DNA from 3 places in the Pseudacidovorax sp. 1753 genome. Region 2 is predicted to be linked to each of the others. Evidence: predicted binding sites of a transcription regulator. Region 2 holds the regulator's gene; each other region holds the start of a gene.
The links. Region 2 encodes sigma-54, which starts transcription at its own class of promoters, with help from an activator protein. Its sites were predicted from a motif close to TGGCANGNAANCTGCTTT; they were not measured.
Positions count from the first base shown of each region.

Region 1: a site for sigma-54 is predicted at 3,283-3,300, ahead of atzF (allophanate hydrolase). Genes of this name have one in related genera too.
Region 3: a site for sigma-54 is predicted at 3,446-3,463, ahead of ABIC63_RS23485 (pilin). Genes of this name have one in related genera too.

Region 1 covers NZ_JBEPKY010000013.1:106,647-113,858, reverse strand. Annotated here, with positions in the region: gene ABIC63_RS17505 (ABC transporter permease) at 1-405, opposite strand, end outside; gene ABIC63_RS17500 (ABC transporter substrate-binding protein) at 411-1,409, opposite strand; gene atzF (allophanate hydrolase) at 1,494-3,251, opposite strand; gene ABIC63_RS17490 (Bug family tripartite tricarboxylate transporter substrate binding protein) at 3,451-4,440, opposite strand; gene ABIC63_RS17485 (VOC family protein) at 4,585-5,142, shown strand; gene mhpA (bifunctional 3-(3-hydroxy-phenyl)propionate/3-hydroxycinnamic acid hydroxylase MhpA) at 5,135-6,634, shown strand; gene ABIC63_RS17475 (IclR family transcriptional regulator) at 6,659-7,212, shown strand, end outside.
Region 2 covers NZ_JBEPKY010000011.1:238,074-245,285, forward strand. Annotated here, with positions in the region: gene ABIC63_RS15895 (PIN domain-containing protein) at 1-173, opposite strand, end outside; gene ABIC63_RS15900 (THUMP domain-containing class I SAM-dependent RNA methyltransferase) at 205-1,476, opposite strand; gene ABIC63_RS15905 (RNA polymerase factor sigma-54) at 1,577-3,169, opposite strand; gene lptB (LPS export ABC transporter ATP-binding protein) at 3,252-4,028, opposite strand; gene lptA (lipopolysaccharide transport periplasmic protein LptA) at 4,025-4,696, opposite strand; gene ABIC63_RS15920 (thiol:disulfide interchange protein DsbA/DsbL) at 4,869-5,516, opposite strand; gene ABIC63_RS15925 (SPOR domain-containing protein) at 5,610-6,308, opposite strand; gene argS (arginine--tRNA ligase) at 6,365-7,212, opposite strand, start outside.
Region 3 covers NZ_JBEPKY010000021.1:76,321-83,532, forward strand. Annotated here, with positions in the region: gene ABIC63_RS23475 (NAD(P)/FAD-dependent oxidoreductase) at 1-959, opposite strand, end outside; gene ABIC63_RS23480 (hypothetical protein) at 983-2,875, opposite strand; gene ABIC63_RS23485 (pilin) at 2,928-3,392, opposite strand; gene ABIC63_RS23490 (MBL fold metallo-hydrolase) at 3,629-4,453, opposite strand; gene ABIC63_RS23495 (CHASE2 domain-containing protein) at 4,635-6,788, opposite strand; gene ABIC63_RS23500 (FHA domain-containing protein) at 6,820-7,212, opposite strand, start outside.

The sequences.
Region 1 (7,212 bases), on a different contig from region 2:
CAGCGGGATCAGCGCCGAAGACGGCGTGGAACGGAAGAAGTCGATCAAAAACTCCACGCTGCGGTACGCCTTCTCGTTGCTGCCCAGCAGCACGCCCAGCGGCATGCCGACGGCCGCGGCGATCAGGAAGGCCTCCAGCGTGCGCCACACCGTGACCAGGAAGTCGTTGAGCAATGGCCCGCCCGCCAGACCCGTGATCAGCGTCTGGAAGGTGGCCAGCGGCGGCGGCAGCAGGATGGGCTTGATGAAGCCCAGCCGCACCACCAGGTCCCACAGCACGAACAGGGCAAGGGGCCCGATGGCCGGCAGCAGCTTGTTCCACACCGGCGGCCGGGGCAGCGCGGGCGCGACGTCGGTGGCGGGCGGTTTCCAGGCGCCCGCCGCGGCGGAGGATGGCGCGTTCATGGCACTCAGCCCCGGTACAGCAGCCCGTCCACCGCCACCTTCTTCTCGAAGATGCCCTTCTCGGTAAACAGGTCGAAGAACTTCTGGAAGTACGCGATATCGGCCGGCTTGAACTCGTCGTGCAGCATGTACGAGGCCAGCGGCACCTCGTTGGTGAGGGCGCCTTCGATGGCGGTGTAGCCCTTCATGTACTGCCGCGCCTCGGCCGGGTTGTTGCGCACCAGCTCGATGCCGCGCTTGTAGGCGGCGATGTACTTCCTGGCGACGTCGGGGTTCTTCTTGATGAATTCGGTGGTCAGGCTGGCCGAGCCGCCGTGCCACGGGGCCATCGGGTCGCCCAGGATGTAGTGGGCCACCACGCCGGCTTCGAGCACGCGCGTGGTGCCGTTGAGCCGGCCCACGGTGCCGGTGGGCTCCAGGGTGTAGACGGCGTCGATCTGGCCCGCCGCGAGCGCCGCCACATGCTGGCCGATGGGCAGCTCGGTCACGTTGATGGCGCCGGCGCCGGCACGCTCCAGCATGGTCTTGGCCAGCGTCACGTTCTGGATGCCGGGGCCCGAGGCCACGCGCTTGCCCTTGAGCTCGGCCACGCTCTTGACCGGACTGTCCTTGGGCACCAGGAACTCCTCCAGCACGTACTTGGCGTTGCTGGGGTTGGTGCAGAAGATCTTGAACAGGCCGGGCTGCGCGATCTCGCCGATGCCCAGATTGGCGCTGCCGGTGCCGTTGGCGCTGCCGTCTGAGCGGCCGGAGAGCATGGCCTCCATCACCTGCTGGGCGCCGGCGAACTTGAGCGGCTCCACGTCCAGGCCGGCTTCCTTGAAGTAGCCCTTCTCCACCGCCGCGAAGAAGGGCAGGCCTGCGGCCACCGGCCAGTAGCCGATGCGCAGCTTGGGCCCGCCCTGCGCACGCACGATGGCGGGCGCGGCCAGTGCGCCGAGGGCGGCACCGCCGGCCTGCAGCACATGGCGGCGGGAGGGACGGAAGGACGACGTGTGGCTCATGCGAAGACTCCTGCGGACGAACGAACGAAAGGAAGGGCGGAACGACGAAGGGAGGGAAGGCGGTGTGCGTGGGTCGCGGCTGGCTCAGGCGCCGCGCGAGGCGATGTAGGCACGCCAGCCGCCATGCGCACTGACGTCCTCGGCGCCCTGCAGCGCATGGGCCTCGCAGATGAAGCTGTGCACCCAGCGCCCATCGACCAGCTCGACGCTGCCCAGGCCCAGCGGCGGCGGGATCTGCGCCAGGAAGGCGCCGACCTCGGCGCGCGGCACGTTCCACACCTCGAGGGCGATGGGCACACCGTTGCCGGGCTCGCGCTGCAGGCCGGGCTTGGGCGGCGTGGTGCCCGGCAGGGCATACAGGCGGTAGTGCGGCGCGGTGGTGGTGGCCTCGACCAGCACGGCCCCGCGTGCGATGAGCTGGTGGTTGAGCGGCATGTCCGTGAGGTGGGCGCCGACCACGGCGATGGGCATGCCCTCGCCCTGGGCCAGCGGCGGCCAGACCGGCGGCTCGGGCGCGGGCAGCGGCCCGCCGGTGGCACCCATCGGCAGGCCGGTGGCGTGGTGGAAGCGCTGGCCCAGCTCGGCCAGGCGGAAGTCGCTGCCGCAGGGCCCGATGAAGGTCACGCCGAAGGGCAGGCCATCGGGCCGCAGGCTGGCCGGCACCGACAGGGCCGCGTAGTCCAGCAGGTTGACGAAGTTGGTGTAGTGGCCCAGCTCGCTGTTGCGCCGCACCGGCTCGGCGCGCATGGCGTCCAGCGTGCAGTGCGTGGGCGCGGTGGGCACCAGCAGCACGTCGATGCCGGCCCACAGGGCGGCGGCCTGCTGGCCGAGCGCATGCAGCTGCGTCTGCGCATCGACGAGGTCGGCCGCATCGAAGCTGCGTCCGCGCGCCAGGATGCCGCGCACGGGCTCGATCACCGCGTCCTCGTGTTCGTCGAAGAAGGGCCGCACGGCGGCATAGCGCTCGGCCACCAGCGCGCTGTCGTAGAGAAGGCCCGCGGCGCGGGCCAGCGGGCCATAGTCGACCGGCACCGGCTCGCCGCCCAGCTCACGCAGCTGCGCGATGGCGCGCTCGAAGGCGGCAGCGGCCAGCGCGTCGCCGTGGAATTCCAGCGGCCGCGGCACGCCGAAGCGAAAGCGCGCGGGCAGCGGCGTGCGCGCGAGCTCGAGTCGGCGCGAGTACGGATCGCCCGCGTCCGGCCCCATGGCGCAGGCCAGCACCCGCGCGGCCAGCGCCACGGTGGACGCGAAGATGGAGACGCAGTCCACGCTCTGCGCCGCCGGCACCACGCCCTTCGCGCTGATGAGGCCCTTGCTGGGCTTGAGGCCCACGATGTTGTTGAGCCCCGCCGGCACGCGGCCGGAGCCGGCGGTGTCGGTGCCCAGCGAGAAGTCCACCTGCCCCGTGGCCACCGCATAGGCCGAGCCCGAGCTGGAGCCGCCCGACACGTAGCGCGCATCGAAGCTGTTGGGCACCGCGCCGTAGGGCGAGCGGCTGCCGTTGAGCCCGCAGGCGAACTGGTCGAGGTTGGTCTTGCCCGCCACCGACGCACCGGCCGCGAGCAGGCGCTGCACCACGGTGGCGTGCGCGTCGGGCGCATAGGCGAAGGCCGGGCAGGCGGCGGTGGTGGGCAGGCCGGCGACGTCGATGTTGTCCTTGACCGCGAAGCGCAGGCCGGCGAGCGGGCCGGTGGCCGCACCGGCGATGGGCGTGGCCGGGCGGCTGATCCAGGCCGCTTCGGGCCGGCCATCCGGGGCAGGCTGCGGCGCGGGCACCTTGGCGGAACCCGCGGCCGCGAAGGGGCGGGTCAGGGCGTCGGGGGTAGAGGCTTCGTGCACCATGTTCAGGCATCCATTCTTGGATACATGATGTGATGCAAGCACCGTGCCATCTGACGCAGCCCCCTTCGGCGGCATCAGCTCCCTCAGTGCCGAGGCCGTCCCGGCTTCGTTGCGCTGCGCTGCGGCGCTGCATGCCGGAGGATGCGTGGCCGCGCGCCGATCCTCAGGCCCGGCCCGACGGGCCCGGCCCTGCCCGCCCTCAGTCCAGCTTCACGCCCGCGGCGCGCACCACCTTGCCCCACATGGCACGGTCGGCCTGGATGAAGGCGGTGAATTCGGCGGGCGTGTTGCAGCGCAGCTCACCGCCGTAGTCGCGCCACTTCTTGGCCAGCTCAGGCGACTGGCAGACCTTGGCCATGGCGGCGCTCAGCTTCTCCAGGATGGCGGGCGCCGTGCCGGCCGGCGCGAGCAGCCCCTGCCAGGCGATGGGCGCGTAGTCGGGCAGGCCCTGCTCGGCGAAGGTCGGCACGTTGGGAAAGCTCGGATGCCGCTCGCGTCCGGTGATGGCCAGCAGCTTGAGCTTGCCGGCCTGCACGTTGGTGGCCGCCGCAGGCAGGCCGTCGAACATCAGCTGGATCTGCCCTGCCAGCAGGTCGGCGTAGGGGCTGTTGCTGTTGTAGGGCACCAGGTTCGACTTCACGCCCGCCACGCTGTTGAACCACACGGCCGACAGGTGCGAATAGCTGCCGATGCCCTGCGTGGCCACGGTGACCGAATCGGGCTTGGCCTTGAGCTGGGCGACCAGCTCGCGCGCGTCCTTGGCCGGCACCGACGGCGTGGCGATCAGCCCCGTGTTGAGCACGCCCAGCAGGCTGATGGGCGCGAAGTCGCGCTCGGCATTGAAGGGCAGCTTGCCGTAGAGGTGCGGCACGACCGACAGCGAGCTGGTGGTGCCGATGTAGAGCGAGTAGCCGTCGTTGGCGGCCTTGGCCGCCACCTCGGTGCCAATGATGTTGGAGGCACCCGGACGGTTCTCCACATAGAAGGACTGGCCCAGGATCTTGGTCAGCTCCGCGGCCAGCTCGCGGGCGTTGGCGTCGGGGCCGCTGCCCGCGGGGAAGGGGGCAATGATGCGCACCGGCTTGGATGGGTAGTCGGGTTGGGCGCCCGCACCGGTGGGCGCCAGGGCCAGGGCAGCGACGAGCGGCAGGGCGGCCGCGCCGGCGGCGAGCCTCTTGAGGATGGTCATGAATGTCTCCGTTTGCGAACGCGTGCCGATTGCACGGGCCCGAATCATACGAACACATTGTTTATTGTCAAAATACGATAATGACAATAACATTCAATCCATCGAAGGACCGACAAGGTCTTTCGTTCTCGCCTGGAGACAAAGTTGACCCCTCCCCAACCGTTGCAATTGCAGTTCAGCCACATCGGCCTGTACGTCACCGACCTGGCCCGCATGGCCGGCTTCTACAAGCGCGCCCTGCGCTTCACCCAGACCGACGCGGGCAACCTGGGCCCGGTGCAGTTGGTCTTCCTGAGCCGCGACCCCAGCGAGCACCATCAGCTGGTGCTGGCCACCGGCCGGCCGGCGGACATGGCCTTCAACGTGGTCAACCAGCTGTCCTTCCGGGTGCCCGACGTGGCGACGCTGCGCGCCTTCCATGACCGGCTGCTGGCCGAGGGCGCGAGCGAGATGCTGCCGGTGACGCACGGCAATGCGGTCTCGGTCTACTGCCGCGACCCGGAGGGCAACCGGCTGGAGCTGTTCATGGACACGCCCTGGTACTGCGAACAGCCGCTGCGCGAGCCCATCGACCTCGCCCAGAGCGGCGAGGCCATCCTGGCGCAGGCCGAGGCCATCGCGAAGCGCTTTCCCAAATTCATGAGCCGGGCGCAATGGCAGGCCGACGTCGCCCGCCGCATGCAGGAAGACCAGCATGGCTGAGCCGGCGCCCGTGTACGACGTGGCCATCGTGGGGCTGGGCCCCACGGGCGCCACGCTGGCCAACCTGCTGGGGGCCGCCGGGCGCTCGGTGCTGGTGGTCGAGAAGGAACGCGACATCTTTCCCCTGCCGCGGGCCATCCATTACGACGGCGAGGTGCTGCGCATCTTCCAGGCGGCGGGCCTGCGCGAGCCGGTGCTGGCCATCTCGCGGCCCGGCACGCAGGGCATGCACTTCGTCAATGCGGCGGGCCAGACGCTGCTGATCCGCGGCGGCACCGCGGCGCTGGGGCCGCACGGCGGCGCCAACAACTACTACTTCCACCAGCCCGAGCTGGAGGCCGTGCTGCGCGATGGCCTGGCACGCTTTCCGAACGTGCACGTGCGGCTGGGCGCCGCCCTGAGCGCCATCGACGTGGACAGCGAAGGCGCCACGCTGCACGGCTGTCAGGGCGGCGACGGCGGCAGCTTCGAGGCCCGCGCCCGCTGGGTGGTCGGCTGCGACGGCGCCCGCTCGCCGGTGCGCCAGCACATGGGCAGCCCGATGGTGGACCTGGGCCTGCGCCAGCCCTGGCTGGTGTTCGACGTGGTGCTCACCGAGCCGGTGGACCTGCCGCCGCACACCGTGCAGCACTGCGACCCGCGCCGGCCCATGACCTACTGCAACGTGGTGGGCAACCGCCGCCGCTGGGAGATCATGGTGCTGCCCGGCGACGATCGCGAGGCCCTGGTGCAGCCCGAGAACCTGTGGAAGCTGGTCGCACCCTGGGTGCGGCCCGATCAGGCGCGGCTGGAGCGCGCCGCCATCTACACCTTCCATTCGGTGATCGCCGACGGCTGGCGCCAGGGCCGGCTGCTGCTAGCCGGCGATGCCTGCCACCAGACGCCGCCCTTTCTGGGCCAGGGCATGTGCGCGGGCATCCGCGATGCCGCCAACCTGGCCTGGAAGCTGGACGCGGTGCTCGCCGGTCGCGCGCCCGACGCCCTGCTGGACACCTACGAATCTGAGCGCAAACCGCATGTGCGCGGCCTCATCGAGCTGGCCGTGCGTCTGGGCGACATCATCCAGACCACCGACCCGGCCGCCGCGGCCGAGCGCGACGCGCGCTTCGCCAGCGGCGGGCCGGAGGTCTTCGAGCTGCCACCGCAGCTGCTCGGCGCCGGCGCCTTCGACGCCCTCCAGCAGGACCTGGCGGGCCGGCCCTTTCCCCAGCCGCGGCTGGCCGACGGCCGGCTGCTGGACGAGCTGCTGGGCCGCCGCAGCGCCGTGATCGGCCAGCGCGAACTGCTCGCCGCCGCGGCGCCCGGCACCGCCGAGCGCTGGGCCCGCAGCCAGGCCCTGGTCATCGACGAGCCCGACCCGCCGCTGGCGGACTGGCTGCGCAGCCACCAGGCGGGCGCCGTGATACTACGGCCCGACCGCTACATCGTCGGCGTGGCGCGCACGGGCTCCGAGCTGGACCGCATCTCCCAGTACCTCCCGGTGGCGCCATGACGACCCACACCCCGGGGCCCCACCTTGTCCGACCCTTCGTCCTCGTCCAGCCTGGAACGCATGCTGGGCGTGCTCGACCTCTTCGACGACCACCACGTCACCCGCACCGCCGAGGACATCGCCAAGGCGCTGGACGTCTCGCTGCCCACCAGCTACCGCTATGTGCGCCAGCTGCTGCAGGTGGGCCTGCTGCAGCGCGTGGAGGATTCGCACTACGCGCTGGGCCCGCGCATCATCCTGCTGGACCACTACATCCGCCGCGCCGACCCGGTGCTCAAGGTGGGCCTGCCCGTGTTGCGCGAGCTGGTCGATGCCACCGGCTTCGACTGCGTGGTGACCGAGGCCTTCGGCCAGCAGGTGCTGGACACGCACCGCGAGATGGGCGGCACCCCCGCCACGCTGGCCTACACGCGCGGCCGGCCGCGGCCGCTGTTCCAGGGGGCCGCGCCCAAGGTGCTGCTCGCCACGCTGGGCACGGCACCGCTCAGGAAGCTGTTCGACGCCCGGCGCGACGAGGCCATGCGCTGCGGCCTGCCCGGCGACTGGGCCGAGTTCCGGCGCCACTTCGCGGCCATCCG
Region 2 (7,212 bases):
TGGCCGGCCTCCAGCGCCGCACGCAGCGGCCTGGCGGCAGCATCGTCGAAGACGAAGAGGTCGAGCACGATGTTGGTGTCGATGACCACGGCGGTCACTTCGGGTTGCGCAGCGGCATCCACCTCGGCACCGCCCGCAGCCGACGAGACCGGCCCGCCCATGTCCGCCGCCATGCGGCTCACCGCGCGCGTCCCTGACGCGGCGTCATGCCGCTGGCGCCGTGCGCGCCGAACCCGCCACCATGTCGAAGCGCAGCAGCCGGCATTCGATGGGGCCGTTCCACATCGGCACGCGGCGCGACTCCTTCAGGCGCATGCGCTGCGGCAGCTTCATGTCGGGCGTGAGCACCCAGGCCGTCCAGCCCGCGAAATTGCGCTTCCAGTGCGTGGCCAGTTGCGGGAAGAAGTCATCGCCGCCGTCGGCGCCCGATTCGGTCTGCGCCACCTCGCGCCCGCCCGGCCCGCGCCGCCCCGCGTTGGCGCCGGCGACGCCGCCCACGGCGATGCGCTCGCCATACGGCGGGTTGAGCAGGATCACGCCGCCGCCCTCGACCGGGGGCATGCGCTGCAGCGCGTCACCGCCGCGCAGTTGCAGCCGGTCGGCCACGCCGGCGCGCTCGGCATTGCGCTGCGCGAAGTCGACCATGCGGTGCGACACGTCGCTGCCAAAGACCCGCACCGAGCCCGCAGCGCGCGCGTCGGCGGGAGCCAGCGCCTCCTCGCGCATCGCGCGCCAGAGTTCGGCGCGGTGCAGCAGCAGCGCCTCGAAGCCGAAGCGCCGCGAGGCACCGGCCGGCACGCCGGCGGCCAGGAGCGCGGCCTCGATGGGAATGGTGCCGCTGCCACAGCAGGGGTCGTACAGCGGCTGCTCGGAAACCACACCGGTTTCCGGATCCCACCAGCCGCTGGCGGCCAGCATGGCCGCGGCCAGGGTCTCCTTGAGCGGAGCGTCGCCCTTGTCCACGCGCCAGCCGCGCTTGAACAGCGGCTCGCCGCTGGTGTCGATGTAGAGCGTGACCTCTTCGGCTGTCAGGTGGGCGAAGACGCGCACATCGGGAAAGCGCGTCTCCACGCTGGGCCGCACGCCGCCGGCGCGGGCGCGGAAGCGGTCGGCGATGGCGTCCTTGATCTTGAGCGTGGCGAAGTTGAGGCTCTGGAGCGGGCTGCCCTGCGCCGTGAGCTCGACCTTGAAGGTCTGGCGCGGCTGGAACCACATCTCCCAGGCGATGCCCGAGGCGGCTTCGTACAGGTCGGCCTCGCTGCGATAGGGCCGGTGCGCCAGCTGCACCAGCACCCGCTGCGCCAGCCGGCTCTTGAGGTTGAGCGCCTGCACGTCGCGCCAGGCGCCCATCACCCGCACACCGCCGCGCAGCACCCGCAGGTCGTCGCCGCTGCGGCCAGTGATGGCATGCACCTCGGCGGCCAGGAGGTCTTCCACGCCGGCGGCGCAGGGCAGAAAAAGGATCAGTTCGTTCACGGCTTCGTCGTCCGAAAAAATGAGGTGGCCGGCCACCGCGATTCGCCGGCACGCCGATCGGAAGCCCCGGCCCGCGTGCAGGCCAGGAACAAGGCGGCTCCTAGAGCGCCTTGCGCAGGTTGGCCGGCGCGATGCGCAGCGCCTCACGGTACTTGGCCACCGTGCGGCGGGCGCATTCGATGCCCTGCTCCTTGAGCATGTCCGAGATCTGGCTGTCCGACAGCGGCTTCTTGACGTTCTCCGAGCCGACGAACTGCTTGATCAGCGCCCGCACGGCCGTGCTGGACGCATTGCCGCCGGTCTCGGTGCCCAGGGCAGAGCCGAAGAAGTACTTCAGCTCCACCGTACCGAAGGGCGTGGACATGTACTTGGCGGTGGTCACCCGGCTGATGGTCGACTCGTGCAGGCCCAGTTCGTCGGCGATCTCGCGCAGCACCAGCGGGCGCATGGCCAGCTCGCCGTGGATGAAGAAGTTCTTCTGCCGCTCCACGATGGCGTTGGACACGCGCAGGATGGTGTCGAAGCGCTGCTGGATGTTCTTGATGAACCAGCGCGCCTCCTGCAACCGCTGGCTCAGGGCCTGGCTGCCCTCGCCCTTGTGCGACTTGAGCGCGCCGGCATAGATGTCGTGCACGCGCAGCCGCGGCATCACGTCGGGGTTGAGCTGCACGCGGAACTTGATGTTGCTGCCGCGCCCGCTGCGGGTGACGATGACGTCGGGCACGATCACGTGCCGCTCCACATCGACGAAGCGCCGCCCGGGCTTGGGCTCCAGCCGCGCGATCAGTTGCGACGCCTGGCGCACCAGGTCCTCGTTGCTGCGGGTGAGCACGGCCAGGCGCTTGAAGTCGCGCTTGGCCAGAAGGTCCATGGGCTGCTTGCAGATGGCCAGGGCGACCTTGCGGACCTGGTCTTCCTCGTCGCTGTCGTCCGCGTCGGCGCCGGCGCGCAGCTGGATGGCCAGGCATTCGCCCAGGTCGCGCGCGCCCACGCCCAGCGGGTCCAGGCTCTGCAGCAGGCCCAGCGCCACCTGGAAGTGGTGGATCAGCTCGTCGAACTCGTCGTTGTCGTCGCCGGCCAGGGCCGAGGCCAGGGCCGGGAGCGAATCCTCCAGGTAGCCGTCGTCGTTGAGCGATTCGATCAGGAAGCGCAGCGCGGCCGAGTCCTCGGGCGTGAGGCGCAGCGACAGCGCCTGGCGGTGCAGGTGGGCCTGCAGCGACTCCTGGCTGCGCGCCAGCTCGGTGGCGTCGGCGCGCTCGTCGTCGTCCTGGCTGCTGCTGTTGTTGCGCGCCGGGGCGTCGCCGCCCCATTCGCTGTCGTCGGGCGAGAACTCCACGGTGCCGTCGCCGTCCCAGTCGGGCTCGGCGTCGACGCTCTCGGTGGCGGGCGCGTCGGCCTCTGCCACGGCGGTGTCGCTGCTGCTGCTCGACGTGCTGCTGGCGCTGGCCGTGGCGGCGTAGTCGGTGCCGTCCTCGCGCTCGTCGCGGGGCACGGGGGCGTCGGCCGCCTCCAGGCCGAACTCCTCGCGCGGCGCCTCCTCGGCCAGACGCTCCAGGAAGGGGTTGTCGTCGAGCATCTGCTCGACCTCCTGGCTCAGCTCCAGCGTCGAGAGCTGCAGCAGCCGGATCGACTGCTGCAGCTGCGGCGTGAGCGCCAGATGCTGCGAGACGCGCAGCGACAGGCCCTGCTTCATGGACGGCCTCCCACGGTGTGCGCGGCCACGGGCAGGATGGGAGGGGCGCCGGAAGGACGGAACGCGGAAACAGGCACCCTGGCTACATCCGGAAGTGTTCGCCCAGGTACACGCGGCGCACCTCGGCGTTGTCGACGATCTCGGAGGGCGTGCCCTGCGCCAGCACCTGGCCGTCGCTGATGATGAAGGCGTGGTCGCAGATGCCCAGCGTCTCGCGCACGTTGTGGTCGGTAATCAGCACGCCGATGCCGCGCTCCTTGAGGAAGCTGATGATCCGCTGGATCTCGATCACGGCGATGGGGTCGATGCCGGCGAAGGGCTCGTCCAGCAGGATGAAGCGCGGCTGCGTGGCCAGCGCGCGGGCGATCTCCACGCGACGCCGCTCGCCGCCCGACAGCGCCAGCGCCGGCGAGTCGCGCAGGTGGTCGACGCGCAGGTCGGCCAGCAGCTCGGACAGGCGCTGCTCGATGCGATCGCGCGAGAGGGGCGCCATGCGACCGCGGGCGTCGGGCTCCTCCTGCAGCTCGAGCACGGCGCGCACGTTCTCCTGCACCGTCAGCTTGCGGAAGATCGACGCCTCCTGCGGCAGGTACGACAGGCCCATGCGCGCCCGGCGGTGGATGGGCATGTGCTCCACGGCCTCGCCGTCGATGCTGATCTGGCCAGCATCGGCCCGCACCAGGCCGACGATCATGTAGAAGGACGTGGTCTTGCCGGCGCCGTTGGGGCCCAGCAGGCCGACGACCTCGCCCTTCTGCACGTCGAGCGAGACGTTCTTGACCACCTTGCGGCTGCCGTAGCTCTTCTGCAGGCCACGCGCCTGCAGCCGGCTGCCGCCCGCCGGCACCGCGACGCTCACCGGCTGCCCCCGTTCTGGCCCGACAGCGAGCCGCTCTGGCGCAGCGGCGCGCCGGTGCGCGGGCCGGGGGCCGGCACCTGCGTGGGCTCGGTGCTGCGCGGCGACAGGATGGCCCGCACGCGGCCGCCCGGCTGCTGGGTGCCGCCCGGCGGCGGCGGGGCGCCATTGACGGTGAAGGTGTCGTTGGTCTGGTTGTAGGTGATCAGCGGGCCGGAGGTCTCGTCGGTGACGGTGGTGCCGGTCAGCCGGCGCATGACGGCGCGACGGATGAACTTGACGGTGTCGGCGCGGCCGTCGTACTCGATGACCTCGCCCTCGCCCTCGATCCACTCGTCGTTGCCGCCATCGCGGCGCTGCTTGAAGTAGCCGCGCTGGCCCGGGTCGGCGGTGACCACGCCGTACTGGTAGCCCTCCGGGTCCTGCCGGACCTCGACGCGGGTGCCGCGGATGAGCAGCGTGCCCTTGGTGACCACCACCCGACCCGTGAAGATGCTGGTCTGCTTCAGGTCGTCATAGCGCAGCGAGTCGGCCTCGATGTTCATCGGCTGGTTGCGGTCGGCCTTCTCGGCCTGGGCCGCGGCGGCCAGGCCCAGCGCGGCCACGAGGACCATGGCACGGCCGAGGCGGCGCCAGGGAAGGGAGATCGTGGAGTGCGAGGGATGGGTCATAAAGGCACGGAACTTGCTCTTGATTGTAGGCCCGGCTTTGTCTCAAACCGGCGGCCGCGGTGAATGTCCCGCGCTTGCATTCCGGTAGCGCGCACCGTCGGCAGGGCGCGCGGCACACCCGCAATGAAAAGGCCCGCCGAAGCGGGCCGGGGCGCTGGGGCGGGGCGTCGGCTCAGCCCTTGCGCGATTCGGCCGCCAGGGCCTCCACGATCTGCAGGGCGCGGTCGAGCGAACCGGCCAAGTCGCCGTCCACATAGTAGCGGCCGGCCACCCCGAAGGCGGGCACGCCGGCCACCTGGTAGGCCTCGGTCATCTGGCTGGCACGCTTGGCCTTGCCGGCGACGCCGAAGGACTTGAAGGTTTCCTCGAACTTCTTGGCGTCCAGGCCAGGCTGCTTGCCGGCCCACTCGATCACGGCGGCGTCGCCGAAGATGCGTTGGCGGTCGACGTGGATGGCCTGGAAGATCTTCATCTGGAACTCGTCGACCTTGCCCATGGCCTCGAGCGTGTAGTAGAGCTTCTGCTTGGTCTCGACGTCGTTGCCCACGAAGGGCACCGGGATGCGGCGGAAGGCCACGTAGGGCTGCAGCTTCTTGATCCAGGGTTCGAGCTTGGGCTCGAAGGCAGCGCAGTGTGGGCAGTTGTACGAGAAGAACTCGGCCACCTCGACCTTGCCGGCCGGCGCATCGACCGGGGCCGGCTTGCCCAGCGTCACGTAGTCCTTGCCGGCCTTGAAGGCGGAGGCGGGGGTCTGGGCATGGGCCGCCAGGGGGGCCAGCGTCACGGCCGCGGCGGCCAGCGAAAAGTCACGACGTTTCAAGCGATTTCTCCAACAGGGATGCAGACACAGAGCACGTCGGGCGGCAGCGAGTTCCGGCGATCTGCCGCGCCCGACGGCAACAGGGCAAGGCACTCAGCGCTGGACGCGCACCAGGGCGGCGTCGAAGCCGGCGCCGTCCAGTCGTTCCTTCAGCCGGTCAGCGTCGTCCTTCTTGCTGTACGGACCCGCGCGCACCCGGAAGACGGGACGGCCGGCCTGCTCACGCTCGGTGACGCGCACCTCCACGCCCATCAGCGAGAGCTTGGCGCGCTGGGCCTCGGCGTCGTCGCTGGTGCGGAAGGCACCCGCCTGCACGAAGTACACGAAGGGGTCGGACGCCGCATCGCCGCCGCTGGCGGGCAGGCCGGCGCGCGCGCGGGCCAGGTCGCCCAGCGGATCGGCCGAGGGCGGCGGATTCGCTGCCTGCGGCGCGCGCGGCATGGCCGGCGTGACGGCCGTCGGCGGCGTGGCGGCCTGGGGCGGGGTGCCAGGCTGGGCGGCGATGGCCGGCACCGGCGGGGCGGTGGTCACGGGCGGATTGCCGCCGGCCGGCGCACCCGGCGTGGCCGGCGGCTTGGACGGCTGCTTGCCATACAGCGGCGAATTGGGGTCCCAGTCGCGGTTCTTGCGGGCCTCGGCCTCGTCCTGCTCGGCAGCGCGGGGCTGGGTCTTGGTCATGAACGGGATCGGCACCTTGGTGACGTACACCGCCACGCCGAGCGCCACGCCCAGGCCGAGCACGAGCCCGACGATGAGGCCGATGGCGAAATTGCCCTGTTGTCTGGATCTCATGGATTGCCTTGCTGCTGCAGCGCCACCGGCGCGCCGGGGTGGGATTGTGCGGGCTCTCACATCTTGCGCGGCGCGCTGACGCCCAGCACCGACAGGCCGTTGGCAAGCACCTGCGCGCAGGCGGCGACCAGCGCCAGGCGGGCGCGCTTGGTGGGCACGTCGTCCACCAGGATGCGCTCGGCGTCGTAATAGCTGTGGTACGCCGCGGCCAGTTCGCGCAGGTAGAAGGTGACGTCGTGCGGCGCGAAGTCGCGCGCGGCGGCGGCCAGCATCTCAGGGTATTTGGCCAGCAGCAGCATCAGCGGCTGGGCGGCCTCGGTGGCCAGCGGCGCCAGTTCGGTGCCCTTGAGCGCCGCGGCGTCCACGCCTTCCCTGTCCAGCACCGAGCAGATGCGCGCATGGGCGTACTGCACGTAGAAGACCGGGTTGTCGTTGTTCTGAGCCACGGCCAGGTCGACGTCGAAGGTGTATTCGGTGTCGGGCTTGCGGCTGAGCAGGAAGAAGCGCACGGCGTCGGTGCTGGTCCATTCGATCAGGTCGCGCAGCGTGACGTAGCTGCCGGCGCGCTTGCTGATCTTGACCTCCTGGCCGCCGCGCACCACGCGCACCATGGTGTGCAGCACGTAGTCGGGGTAGCCCTCGGGAATGCCGACACCCGCCGCCTGCAGGCCGGCGCGCACCCGGGCGATGGTGCCGTGGTGGTCGGTGCCCTGGATGTTGACCACCTTGTGGAAGCCGCGCTCCCACTTGGCGATGTGATAGGCGACGTCGGGCACGAAATAGGTGTATGTGCCATCCTTCTTGCGCATGACCCGGTCCTTGTCGTCGCCGTAGTCGGTGGAGCGCAGCCACAGGGCGCCGTCCTGCTCGTAGGTCTTGCCGGCCTCGATCAGCTTGTTCACCG
Region 3 (7,212 bases), on a different contig from region 2:
GATGATGCGCTTACAAGGTCCTTGACAGGCATAGTAGAAATCAAATGAGCGCAATTTATTTTTTTTGTCGAGCCGTCGCTATCTTGGACGGTTACGGACCTAACTGCGCCGCTTTCGATATCGATGCAATTTGCCGTATGACGGAGAAGTAAGGTTCCCCCTCTCTCAACAAATCGCTTGGCAACTTCTTCCCACATCTGTCCTGGCCCATACTTGGGATAAATAAATGATTCGATCAGCGAGGTTTGTTTTGCCTGTTCCGAATCAATCCTTAAGAGCGACTTGATTCCGTGAATCAATGCCCTCCCCACGGAGAGGCTTTTAACTCTTTGGGCCCCCCAATCTGCGCTGATGTCTCTGCAAGAAACACCCCACACTTTTTCTGTATATTCTTTGAAAAACTGCAGATAAAGAAGTTTGCCAAATCGATTGATGAAAAAATCTTCGAGCGATGCCTCGGGCTTGATCGGGCGTAGATGCGCGCGGATATAGCTGATGCCAAAAGAAAATGTTTTCTTCAATCCTAATTTTTGGAAGGTCGAGAAATTGATTTTCAGAGGGTAGTCGAAGAACTTTCCATTAAAATAAATCCTGGACTGACGCTGACGGATGAGCATGGACGCGTGGACAGGGTCGGCTTGGCTGGCACTTAATGCGCCGGGTAGCCCTTGGCGTTCCTGACCCTGGTACGCGAACCGCATATTCGGGTTCTGGATTTTTTCAATCGGAAGAATGCTGTTCCACCAGTCCATTACCCAGTCAGACTTGGAGAAGAATCGATGTCCTCCAATATCTATGCGATTCCCATGGTGTTCTACAGTACGAGAGATTCCTCCGACCTGATTGTCGGCTTCGAGAATACAGATATTTCTTAATCCGGCTTTTTGTAGTTCGTAAGCCGCTGTCAGGCCTGCGGGGCCTGCGCCAATAATGACAACGTCAAATTCAAGATTCTTCATGCTTGTCTTTCACTAATAAATTTTCATGATTTTGCCGCGGTACTCATTGATTCATATTGCTGCAAAACATGAGCACATTTGTAGAGGTAGTACGTTTTTGCTTTGCTTCTATTTTGGAGGGGGGGCGTCCAAGAGCTTATGTAAAGCGGTTCTATTCGTGAGGACGTAACGATGAAGTCAAGTGTCTGGTCTGCTTGGCACGTAGGAACCAGCGACAATATATCCAGCGTACAGTGACCGTTCTGATTACGTAGCGCGTCCAGCAGTCCACACATTTCTTTTTGTGCATCGAATGGTGCCGTAACTTCTCTGCGACGCTCAAGTTCCATGGCTGTGCCTCTATTGAATACAATCCCGGCCGCCTGTATGCCGCTCACGTAGCTTTTGCGGTGCATGAGCAACCAGGGTGCCAGAGCCTCACCCTGCCAATAAACTTCTGCGGAGGGCGGAACAAAATCGCCGAACACATATGGCCCATTGATTGGGGTTTCTTCGATGATTCTAGATATTTCCGGTCGACGATCCCACGCGGCTATGCTGAGCGGAGTGATGAAGAGCATCGATATCATTAAGATGCGTCGACCGCGCGATCCAAGACTCAATAAAAAGAAGGAAAAAAAGGCTAGTAAGCTAGCTGCCAGATAGGGTTGCTTGAGAAAAATAATGGCTTTACTAGCCGAAGTAAGTTCGGATCCGTCCAGAAAATAATTTTGAAATTTTAATGCCTGAGAAAAATCGCTCTTCCAGTTATAGAAAGCGGCAAATACCAACAATACACAACAGCCCAGCAAAACGCTCTTCGAAATGTCAGGTTCTCTTTTTGTTTCCGATAATGTGAGCAGAACAATGCCGAGGTAAACTGCCAGGGTTCCAGTTGTCAAATCTTTAAAAATTAAACCATAAACTAGTACGCTGACGGACAGGCGACCCAAAGAGCCCTGATTAAGAGAATTTATTAAATATGGCGATAGCAGGACTAAGGCGATAACGTGGCAAAGCCACTGACCTCGCCAAAGCTGAAGGCTCGCGAAGAACGCGTTAGAGAGAAAATCGGCGCCAATAAGTGAGGCGGCGGAGCAAAGTGCGAGGGTGCTGAGGGTGATAGCAGCCAATCTACGCGTATTATTTTTTCCGAAGCAGCTGCAAAAGCCCAGAATTGCAAAGTCGCAGCCCAGGGCAAGCCAACTTTGAAGTGGCCAGTCGCTCATGAAAACATAGTTGTATGAATGGACGAGCTGAAGCCATTCAGCATCCAAATAGACATGCAAACGATCAAATGGTTGCAAGGGAACTAGTCCAGCCAGTAGTGCGAGAGGCACGGCACTAAGAAGCCAAAGCCACCGTCTATCTTCAAGCGATTGCCACAAAAAGAAAAGGATTGCTCCGGGCAGAGCCATTACGGGATGGATAATCGCGGCGATGGCGAGAGACAGAATTGAGAGCCATACATGGCGCCGTATCAAAAATACGATCCCGAGCAAGACCAGAACCTCTGCATAGGTTCGAGCTGTCAGAAAGGGTTCTGCGTAGTGAATGATGGTCGAGTGACCATAAGCGGTTGATGTGCCAAAAACAAGCAATAGCGCTGGTGCGCGGGCATGCTCCGGAACGGAAGACCGGGCCAATTGAAAGCAGCATAAAAAGAAGAGGGCTTGTGCGAGCAGCACACCCATTGCAGAGGCTGCATAAAATCCCACATGGGCCACAATAAATCCGTATATTTTTCCAAATATGGAAAATGAATCTTGCGATCCATATTTGAAGAAAAGATCATATGAAAATATTTTGGGATCGATATTTTTTAGCGCCTGCGCTGCGTAAAGAAGACCATCATGGCGAATTCCAGAATAAGGATTGTTAAGTAATAATATGGTAAATGCTATAAGCAAAAGCGGAAAATCAAGCTTTTGTTTCATGGCTTAATAAAAAAAGCCCACTGGCGTGGGCTTGTTGGGAGAGAGTTTTAAATTACGTGGCGTTGCGGCATTCGCTAGGAACGTACTTGAACTTGTCCGAGGTGGTGGAGCAGGTCCAGGTGATCTGAGAGGTCGGTGGGGTGTTCGCCGAAATGGCTTGGCCGCCCGATTTAGGAGTCAGAGTAAGAACAACGCTGCCAGCAGCAGCGGTAGTGGTGATGGCGATAACGCCGCTTGTACCGTCGACAGTCATGGATGCAACATTCTTGGTCGAGGCTACAGAAGCAGAGTTAAACCCAAGGCTCAGGCTAGACGCAGCATTGGCGGCGTTCTCGCCGACCAGCGTCTTGGCTGCCGAGCCAAGCACCATCGCTTCCGACACCCGTGCACGCACGGTGTAGTCCTGGTAGGCGGGCAGCGCGACGGCGGCCAGGATGCCGATGATCGCCACGACGATCATCAGTTCGATAAGGGTGAAGCCCTTCTGGGCGGTGCGGGCGATGGTGCGACGGTTCATGGTCAGACTCCAGGTTGAAAGCGGTCCGGGTACTGCCCCGGTCGTGCCTTCTCTTCGCAGACCGCGTGCCATGCGGCCGCCTGCCTTGAATGCGCCTAAAAGTTCACACTCAGGCCACACAGTCTGACACTTCTTGTTTGTAAACAACTGTTTCCGAGTGACAAAAAAGTCAGAGTCGCTGGCGGTGACAGCTTTGGTCGCCCCTTGCGCCTCCGCGGAGGCCGGGCCTGCAGGCCTCAGCTGCGCGGATGCCCCGCGCCGTGCACCTCGATCGTCTGCCCCGCCTCCAGCCAGCGCAGTTCGATCCGGTCCCACAGCCGCAACTGGCCCACCAGGGCGTTGACCTCGGCCATGATCTCGGCGGCGGCGGCCGGCTTGGTGTGCGTCACGTAGACGGGGTAGCGGGCCATGGGGGACATCTGCGCCAGCTCTTCCACCAAGGTGGGGGGCGACAGGTGCAGGCTGCGTTCGGCCAGCTGGCGCTCGCGCGTGCTGAAGGCGGTCTCGATCACGAGGGCGCCCACGTCCATCTGGTTGATCCGGCGCCAGAAGGGCTTGTTGCGCTCGGTGTCGCCGCTGTAGACCCAGTGCGAATGGCCGTCCGCGCGCCGCACGGCGAAGCCGCAGGCGGGCACGGTGTGCACGGCGGGCAGCACCTCCACCACCTTGGGCGCGCGGCGGCCGAGCATCAGGCTCTGGCCGACGTCGAACTCGACGAAGTGGACCAGCGGCGCATCGCTGCTGGGCAGGGCGGTGAAGTCCGGCCAGACCAGGTTGTTGAACACATGCGCCCGCAGCACCTGCAACGTGGCGCGCAGCCCGTGCACCCGCAGCGGCCGGCGGCGCAGGCTGGCGACCGCGTCCACCATCAGGGGAAGGGCCGCGATGTGGTCCAGGTGCGAGTGGGTCAGCACCACGTCGTCGATCTGCGCCATCTCTTCCAGGGACAGGTCGCCGACGCCGGTGCCGGCATCGACCAGGAGGTCGTCGTCGATCAGGAAGGAGGTGGTCCGTGCGCCCCGGGCGATGGCGCCGGAGCAGCCCAGAACACGCACCTGCAGGCTGTTCATGAAGAGCTCTGAATAAAGGAGGCGATGGAGCCGGGCGGGCACCGCGGCAGGCCGGCTCGCCCGCGGACAGTGCAGGCTAAGGCGTCGGTTGCTGCGGCGCAAAGGACTTCCGTCACGCCGCGCCGGGGCGCGAGTATGCCTGTTCGTCGGGGCCGCACAGGATTGGTTGTCACTAATTTGCAGTTCTGGCCGGCGCCGGTGGGCGAGAGCCCCCAGCGTGCCCCCGGTGCACCGGAGCGGCGGCAGGCGGCCTGGCCGGCGCGGGCCCTTCGGGCGTGTAGATGCGCACGCCCCGCTGGCGCCCGCGCACCTGCACCTCGCCCAGTTCGCGCCAGGGCGCATCCGGCATCAGCGCGCGGGTGTTCTCGCCGACGACGATGGGCACGCCATGGGGCGTGCACAGGCCTTCCAGCCGCGCGGCGAGGTTCACGGCGTCGCCGATCACGGTGTAGCTGCGGCGCAGCGCCGAGCCCATGTTGCCGACCACCACCGGGCCGGTGTTGACGCCGATGCCGATGGCCACCGCGGGCAGGCCAGCCGCCTCGTGCTGCGCATTGAGCGCGGGCAGCGCGGCGACGATGTCCTGCGCGGCATGCACCGCCCGCGCGGCATGGTCGGCCTGCGCGACCGGTGCGCCCCAGAAGGCCATGAGGCAGTCGCCCATGTATTTGTCGACGGTGCCGCCATGCCGGTTGACGATCTCGGTGAAGCGGGTGAAGACCTCGTGCAGCAGGGCCTGCAAGGTCGTGGGCGCCATGTGCTCGGCCAGGTGGGTGAAGCCCCGCATGTCGCAGAACATGATGGTGAGCACCCGGCTTTCGGCCCGCATGCTGTAGCGGTGCGGCTCGCGGGCCATGTCGTCCACCAGCTGCGGCGGGACATAGGCGCCGAACAGGCGCATCAGTCCCCGGCGCTTGCGGCTTTCCACGAAGTAGCCCCAGCTCATGCTGAGCAGCAGGCCCGCGGCGCCGGCCAGCAGCGCGGCGGCCTGGGGCAGCACCAGACCGCCATGGCGGTAGAGCAGGTCATTGAGCAGCAGCAGCCCGCCGCAGGCCCCCAGCCCGATGGCGAAGCCGGCGGCGGCCGAGCGCCGGGTCACGCCCAGAACCAGCAGCAGGCCGATCACGACCAGGCTGGCCCAGGCATAGCCCGGCGCGTAGTCGGGCACATGCGGCAGGCGCCGGTCGAGCAGGCCGGAGAGCACATGGGCATGCACTTCCACCCCCGGCAGGGCCGCGGCGATGGGTGTGGCGCGCAGGTCCTGCAGGCCGGCGGCGCTGGCGCCGACCAGGACGATGCGGTCCCGCAAGGCCGCAGGCGGCAGGCGGCCTTCCAGCACGTCGCGGGCCGAGACATAGCGAAACCGCGGCCCCGCGTCCTCGCCAGGGCGCCGGTAGGGGACGACGAGGCCGCCGTCGGTGCCCACCGGCACGTCCAGGCGGCCGCTGGCGGTCTGCAGCCCCAGGGCGACGAGCCGCGGGGACGCCCCCGGCGCCGTGGCGAGCCGCAGCACCGGTGGCGCGCTGCCGGTGGCGGCCCGGAAGGTCGCCAGGGCCAGCGACTCGTAATAGCCGCCGGGCGCGGTGTCCAGCCGGGCCAGCAGCGGTACGGTGCGCACCACCCCGTCCTGGCCGGGTTGGAAGACGACGTTGATGAAGCCCGGTCGGGCGCCCGTCGTCCGGCCGGGCAGGCTCGCGACCAGCGTGGGCCAGGCCGGAATCCGGGCGGCATCCGGCCCCAGTGCGTCGGCGGGCAGAAGCGGCGCTGGCGGTTGCACGTTGGGTGCGGCGGACGGGTGGTCCGGGGCGCCAGCCTCGCCGTCGAAATGGACGCCCAGCACCACGCGGCCGGGCGCCGCGGCCAGCGCCCGCGCGAATTCGCCATCAGGGTCGAGGGCCGATGCGCGGCGGGCGAGTTCGGCATCGAAGCCGGGCTCGGCCGGCCAGCGGCCGCCCAGCGCCTGCACCAGCGCCGGTCCGCTGGTGCGATCCGCTTCCGCGAACACCATGTCGAAGGCCAGAACGCGCACCTGCTGGCGCTGCGTCAGTTCCTGCGTCAGGCGGGCCAGCCGCTCGCGGCTCCAGGGCCACTGGCCGAAGGCCTTCAGGCTGGGCTCGTCGATGTCGACGATGACGATGCGGGGGTCGATGCCGCGCGGGGCGTGCCAGCGCAGCCGGGCGTCCTGCAGCTGGGCATCGAGCCGATCCACGCCAGGCAGATGCAGCAACCCTGCCGTGTGGGCCAGCCCGGCGAGGAGGGGCAGCAGGGTGATCGCGATGCGCCAGCCATGGCCCCGAAGGCCGCGCAACAGCCTTCCCGGTCCCATGCCGTGGCTCGGTGCCCTGACGTCCGGGCCCTCAGCCCAGCACGAACTGCATGCGGGTGCCGCCCAGCTCCAGGATGTCGCCGTCCTGCAGGGCCGCCGCGCGCGGCTGGAGTGTCTCGCCATTGAGCGTGGCGCTGCCGTCCACGGGTGCCACCACATAGCCCTGCAGGCGACGGGTGACGGCCGCCACCGCCACGCCGGGCTTGCCGATGGTGGTCACTACCTTGCGCAGCACGATCTCGTGGCCCGCCGCCGATCCGCTGAGGATGCGGATGCAGGCCTGCGCCCCGCTGCCGCCTTCCAGCGCCGCCGGCACCGTCTCGCCCTCGGTCAATGGCATGGGTCGCGAGTCGTGCAGCGGTGCGGTGGCGGTCATGCGCAGGTGTGCGCCTTCGTCGATCTCCGCCGTCTGCAGGTAGCGGAT